Regions from separate parts of the Ureibacillus sp. MALMAid1270 genome, predicted to be linked through region 3. Evidence: riboswitches for the same ligand, from Rfam matches in the RefSeq annotation. Region 3 holds a riboswitch; each other region holds the start of a gene.

Region 1 (2,272 bases), on a different contig from region 3:
CGTAGTTTTTCCATACTTCTAGTTTTTGTTCACCCCAACGTGGAGCGTCGTCCTGGTATTTAGAGCTTAGCCATTTTTGACTTTCTAAAACTAGTTCTGAATCTAGTTCTGGTACTGCTACTGATAAGATGTTTGCAGCTTCTTCAGGGTTTTCTATTGCGAATTGGTATCCTTGTGCTGCAGCAGTTACAAATGCTTTTACAGTATCCGGATTGTTAGAAATCATATCTTCATTTGTTGCAAGAACCGGTGTGTAGTAATCTAGTTTTTCAGTATAATCCGTTAAGTAAATCATATTAATCTTTTCGCCGCGTAATTCAGCTTCAATACCTGTCCAAGCATAATAAATCCACGCAAAATCTATTCCTTGATTTTTCATAGTGAAGAAGTCTGCATTACCTGCGTTAACAATATCTAATTTATTGATATCTGCTTGATCTACTGTCATAAGAGTTTGCAATACGGCTTGCTCAATAGGGGAGCCCCAGCCACCATATGTTTTCCCCTCAAAATCTTTAGGAGAAGTAATATTTAAATCTGCAGGTGAGGCGAACCCAGATGTATTGTGTTGAATGATAGCAGCGAGCGATACAATCGGTACACCTTGAGTACGTGCTAAGGTAATTCCTTCTTGATAACTAACACCAAAGTCTGCGTTGCCAGATGCAACAAGTTGGTCAGCACCTGCATCTCCAGGCATGATAATTTCAACATCTAACCCTTGTTCTTCAAAAAATCCTTTTTCTTTTGCTACATATAATCCTGTGTGGTTTGTATTCGGAGTCCAATCTAAGACTACTGATACTTTTTTCAATTCTTTGTTTGTATCATTTGCTGAAGTGTCTGAATCATTTGACTTTGATTGGCAGCCTACAAGTGCGAAAACAGTCAGCATCAACAACGATAATAATTTTTTCATGTTAAATCCTCCATCCATATGAATTGTCAATCCATATTCTTCGAAGAAATAAAAAACGCCTAGGAATATTCCCAGACGTCATAAAAACATATTCATTCAAATGATAAAAAAATTTGAAGTCAATGTTCCCTACGCTGGTATTAACCAAATCAGGTTCAAAGGGTTAGTGTCTAAAGGACACAATCTCAGCTGGCAACACCAGCTCCCCTACATTCTTCTCGATATGAACTTGCACTATTCATTTTAGCAATAATTGGTGCTGATTTACAATAGCCTAACATTAATTCTTTTTTTGAACTATATGACAATAAAATGTAACCGACATCATTCGATTAAATAAGTCTAATTTTGGGACTACAACAATATAATACTACCAATCAATATTGAAGGAGTATGATATGAAAAAAATCATTTTTGGTACGTTGATTCTTTTATTTACATTTGCACAGGCAACATTTGCACATACCTATTTAAAAGCATCAAATCCAACTGATGGACAAATTATTGATAGTTCTTTAAGTGAAATTACTTTGCAATTTGAAACAGCTATTAACGAAAATAGTTTAGTCACATTAACAAACGAGGAGGGTAAGGAAATCCCTGTCTCAAACTCTGTAGATAATGATAAATTAAAAGCAAAATTCACATCTCCATTAGAAGATGGTACATACACAGTTACTTATAATATTATTGGAGAAGATGGACATCCAATGAGTGGTAGTTATTTATTTATGGTTAGTAGCGAGGAATCTGCAGAAGGGGACACACAAGCGGAAAGTGGGGAAGGATCCCCATTTAACTGGGTTATGTTAATCGTTGGTGTGGTAGTCATTATTATCATATTATCGTTATTTACAAAACCAAATAAAAGAAGACGTAGATATTAACCAATAGGGATAGAAGACGCGAAAATGAAAAAGCATGGATATATTTCATCCTTGCTTTTTCTTATTCTTATTACGGTTATTGATTGTTTGGAAAATTAGAGTAATAGCAATAATTAAACAAATGAAAGATAAAATTCCATTTAATATAACTTCAAACATAGACCCTGTGAAAAAATTTGAAATCGTCCCACTAGCAAATAAAAGAGATAGAATAATCCAAAATGGCAACTTGTACCGTTGATATAGAATCCCCATTCGTTACACCACACTAATCGAAAGTTTATTAATTAAAGAAAAATTACATACTAAATATTTTATTTGGTTTATTGCTGTATGTAAATTATCGATTGAATACTCTGAAATTTGAAACTTACCTTGCCTTTATTCGTAAAAATATTAAGGGGAGGGATTATAGATGGATAATAAAGGTTGTATAAAATGTGGAAGCACAAATGCTGAGAAGAAA
Region 2 (2,272 bases), on a different contig from region 3:
AATTTGAAGATTTTAGTATTAGGTGGAACAAGATTTTTTGGGAAGAAATTAGTAAATCTTCTAATACAAGAAGGACACGACGTTACGATTGCTACTCGTGGTAATGTACAACATGATTTTGGTGAAAAAGTGAAACAAGTAAAATTAGATCGCAAAAATGCAGATTCATTGAAACAAGCAGTAAGGGAAGAAAATTGGGATATAGTTTACGATAATATTTGCTTTTCTTCGAATGAAGCCCAGGTAGCTTGTGATATTTTTGAAGGGAAGATTAAAAAATATGTCTTTACTTCAACTCTTTCAACATTAGATCGAGAATTAGGTGCAAATCTTTCTGAAGAGGAATTTAATCCATTTGAATATGAAATTCAATATGGTAATGTTGAGGATTTCTCTTATGGTGAAGGGAAGCGTCAAGCAGAAGCAGTGTTCTTCCAAAAGGCGAAGTTCCCTGTTGTGGCTGTTAGATTCCCAATCGTACTAGGTGAAGACGATTACACAAAAAGATTACATTTCCATGTAGAGCGAGTTGCCAATGAAAAGGCAATTGGCTTCGTTAATATGGATGCGCGGATGTCTTATATACTATCAGACGATGCGGCAGGATTCTTGAAATTTGCTGGTATCTCAAATATCAAGGGTCCATACAATGCAACATCAACAGGAGCTTATTCTATGAATGAACTAATTAATCTAATAGAAGAGGCTACAGGTAAAAAAGCAAAAATTACACTTATAGGCGATGATGAAAGTCGTTCGCCATTTGGTGTGCCAAAAGATTGGTTCATGAATCCACAAAAAGGTATCGAAGCAGGTTTTCAATTCCTTCAACTAGACGATTGGTTACCTAATTTGATTAAGAAACTAGCAAGTGAAGTGTATGCTTAAACGAAATCAACTTATTTATCGCATAAAGCATTGGGGAAATTTGTAGAATAGTTGAAAATATGAAATATTCTGCTAGAATTAAAGTGTTCAAACAATTATTGATGTATAACCCACAGGGGGAGCTGAATAAGTCAGCTGAGATTGTGCACGTATTGCACTAACCCTTCGAACCTGTAAGTTAGTACTTGCGTAGGGATGTGGATAGAAACCGACTCCAAAATGGTGTCAGGCTCTGTCCTGATGCCATTTTTTTGCTTAAATGGAGATGAAAAAAATCGATTTCTATTCCCTTCTCACTAGTTCTACATCGGAATAAAAGAGAGGAGAGTTGTTATGAACAAATTAAGATTACTTATGCTTGTGGAGATTGCTATTTTTGTAGCAGTCGGTCTAGTTTTAGACAAAATTTCTTTTTCACTTTGGGCTCAAGGTGGATCTATTAGTTTTGTCATGTTGCCAATTTTAATTATGGCAGTTCGTTGGGGTTTAGTAGCGGGACTTACAACAGGGTTATTGATAGGAGTATTACAAATCGCATTAGGTGCTTATGTCATGCATTGGGCACAAGCATTACTTGACTATGTAATAGCATTCACAGTCGTTGGGTTAGCAGGACTTTTCAGACAACAAATCCTAATTGCTGCACAAACCTTAAATAAGAAAAAGCTTAGTATTTATATTGTCTTAGGGATTGTTTTAGGCGGCCTTTTACGTTTCGCTGCACATTCACTTGCAGGCGCTGTATTCTTTTGGGAATACGCAGGAGATCAAAATGTATGGATCTACACATTAAGCTATAATGGTTCATACATGATTCCAGCTATTATTTTAACAGCTATTGTGGGTGTTTTCATTTTTACTAATGCACCAAGATTATTAAAATCGGCTTCTTAAATAATAACTAAAAGAGCAATCTTCCAAGAGATTGCTCTTTTTAATATTGGAAAAGGTTATCCTGTTTATTTTATAGAAAAAGTTTTAGTACAGTTTAGCAGTGGGAAAATGTAAGATGTTTTTTTAGGAAAATAAATTCAAACGACAAATCACGATTGTATCCAACACTAACAACACCAAAAAAACATATTAAAAGATTAAATTTTTACATCACTGGTAACATTGATTAATAACATTAAATGATATCTAAAAATAGTGATTAATAAAATCTTGTTGTAGGGAAATGTCAATAAAGGTAAAATGACATTGTTAATGGTTATATTTTCTTAAATTTACAGCACGGGGTGACACGCATTGAAAAAGAAAAATATGAAGAAAAAAATACAAATGTATAAAAATGTGGTCGTTTTCCCTGGAACGGTTGAAAGATTGATCTCAGAAGCGCATCAATATGTGGAGAATTATCAGTTTGACCTTGCAAACAAACACT
Region 3 (2,272 bases):
GCTGCTCTTTTAGCAATGCCACTACGCCTTCAATAATTGATGCATCAAATAACATACCAGTTTTAATTGCTTTTACATCAAAATCTTCGAGTACAGCCTTTAGTTGTGCTTGTACAAACGATGCAGTTATTGGAAAAATTCCATGTACACCTGTTGTATTTTGTGCAGTTAAAGCCGTAATGACCGATGTGCCAAATACCCCTAATTCCTGGAATGTTTTCAAATCTGCTTGAATACCAGCTCCACCACCACTGTCAGAACCTGCTATTGTACATGCAATCATTTTGTTCCCTCCGCGAATCTTTCTAAATGATTGAGTAAATTTTCATGCAATGTTCCAATCGGACCATACGCCAATTCACTTACTTGTTTATATTCACGTAGTAAATTTGCTAAATCTGCGAACAGCTCATTACTACTTGCAAGCATGGCTGCACATATCGCACTCAATAAACAGCCACTACCTGTCACTTTCGTGATCTTTTCATGACCGCCCGCGATCAGTTCTACTGAACCACCGTCTGTTAAAACATCTGTTTCTCCTGTGACAATGACCAAGCAATTATATTTACCTGCAATTGTTTTGGCAGTTTGTACAACATCGAGTTCACCTGAGCCACTATCCACACCTTTTGACTGCCAATTGACGCCGGCAATGGCTGCAAGTTCTCCTATATTACAGCGAATTAAGCTCACTTTTAACTGTTCTAATAACGCAAGCGTTGTACGAGTACGAAATTCAGTCGCCCCTGCACCAACTGGATCTAAAACAATCGGCACATGATGCTCATTTGCACTTTGGCCAGCTGCTAGCATGGAAGCGATTGTTCGTTCATTGAGTGTGCCAATATTGAGTAACAATGAATCAGCAATACTTGCCATTTCTTTAACTTCCTCAATGGCATCAGCCATTACAGGGGAAGCACCTATTGCGAGTAAGCCATTTGCCATCATATTCGAAACGACATAGTTTGTAATGCAATGTACGAGTGGCTTTTTTTCATTAATTTTTCGTAAGCTCAATGATATACACCTCCTGTATCCAACTTGACTTTTCGTAACGATCCGTCTGTTTTCTCACTTTTTCACAAAATTCCATACGTCTTCCTCCCTACTTGATGGACGTAAGTGCAAAAAAGCGTCTCTAAAAAATATAGAGACGCCAAAAAAGTGTATACTACACCTATAATTGCTCCCTACGTCAGTGTTAACTGTCAGGTTCAAAGGGTCAGGTTTTAACCTTCTCAACACGAATGTGTCCCCCCGCAATTAAAGTATTTGCATAAGAAAAGCTCCACGTAAGTTACGCGGAGCCATAGTAAGTACAGAAAAATAAATATCGTACTTTGCTCCCTACGTCCGTATTAACGGTCAGGTTCAAAGGGTCAGGTTTTACCTTCTCAACACAAATGTGTCCCCCTGCAAATGCATTTAATTAGCTTGATTCTATCAAAGTGGGAAGATTTTAACAAGTTTCATAGTAAACTCAAATTTAACTATATGTACTAAATGCTATTCGTTTTTGCTTTTGAGGTCTTTGTAAATTCATTTACCATGTCAATAAAATACTGAAGCACTCTTACATCTTCAGTTAACTCGGGATGAAAAGAGCAACCTAAAAATTGACCATCTTTTGCAAGAACAATACGATCTTCATATGTAGCTAGTATTTCTACATGATCACCGATGGACACAATATGAGGTGCCCGAATAAAAACTGCTGGAATATCGTCACCAATTGAAGGAATGGATAACTCCACTTCAAAACTATCTACTTGTCTACCAAAAGAATTTCTTTCTACCTCTACATCCATTAAGCCGAGATGAGGAGTTTCGTAACCCGTAATCTTTTTTGCCAACAATATAAGTCCAGCGCATGTCCCAAACATCGGAATTCCTTGCTGTGCCAATGCCTGTATTGGCTCTAATAAGTCATAGCGATCTAATAGTTTACGCATTGTTGTACTTTCACCGCCAGGCAAAATAAGACCGTCAAGACCATTCAAATCTTCAACTGTCTTTACAGCAACAGCTTTACAACCAAGAGATTCAATTTGGTGTATATGTTCTCTTATTGCACCTTGCAATGCAAGAACCCCTATTTTTGTCATACTACCAGCCACGCTCCTGCATACGTTCATTTGCATCTAGAGTAGCAATGTCAATACCCTTCATCGGAGTTCCAAGTTCCTTCGAAATTTCTGCAATAAGTTTATAGTCTTTGTAATGTGTTGTTGCTTCAACAATTGCGCGGGCAAATTTCTCAGGATTT

Evidence for each region. Region 3 has a riboswitch for thiamine pyrophosphate ahead of thiM (hydroxyethylthiazole kinase). Riboswitches for the same ligand answer to the same signal wherever they lie in the genome.
Region 1: linked by a shared signal. The riboswitch ahead of ACOQFO_RS06540 (ABC transporter substrate-binding protein) and the one ahead of thiM (hydroxyethylthiazole kinase) in region 3 are both predicted to bind thiamine pyrophosphate.
Region 2: linked by a shared signal. The riboswitch ahead of thiT (energy-coupled thiamine transporter ThiT) and the one ahead of thiM (hydroxyethylthiazole kinase) in region 3 are both predicted to bind thiamine pyrophosphate.

What each region holds. Positions count from the first base shown of each region.
Region 1 is NZ_JBMIRP010000051.1:46,583-48,854, reverse strand. It holds gene ACOQFO_RS06540 (ABC transporter substrate-binding protein) at 1-919, opposite strand, end outside; TPP riboswitch at 1,029-1,138, opposite strand; gene ACOQFO_RS06535 (copper resistance CopC family protein) at 1,318-1,806, shown strand; gene ACOQFO_RS06530 (zinc ribbon domain-containing protein) at 2,222-2,272, shown strand, end outside.
Region 2 is NZ_JBMIRP010000090.1:46,246-48,517, reverse strand. It holds gene ACOQFO_RS11955 (NAD-dependent epimerase/dehydratase family protein) at 4-888, shown strand; TPP riboswitch at 994-1,101, shown strand; gene thiT (energy-coupled thiamine transporter ThiT) at 1,222-1,782, shown strand; gene ACOQFO_RS11945 (hypothetical protein) at 2,137-2,272, shown strand, end outside.
Region 3 is NZ_JBMIRP010000030.1:83,775-86,046, reverse strand. It holds gene thiD (bifunctional hydroxymethylpyrimidine kinase/phosphomethylpyrimidine kinase) at 1-283, opposite strand, end outside; gene thiM (hydroxyethylthiazole kinase) at 280-1,023, opposite strand; TPP riboswitch at 1,177-1,275, opposite strand; TPP riboswitch at 1,334-1,431, opposite strand; gene pdxT (pyridoxal 5'-phosphate synthase glutaminase subunit PdxT) at 1,506-2,111, opposite strand; gene pdxS (pyridoxal 5'-phosphate synthase lyase subunit PdxS) at 2,113-2,272, opposite strand, start outside.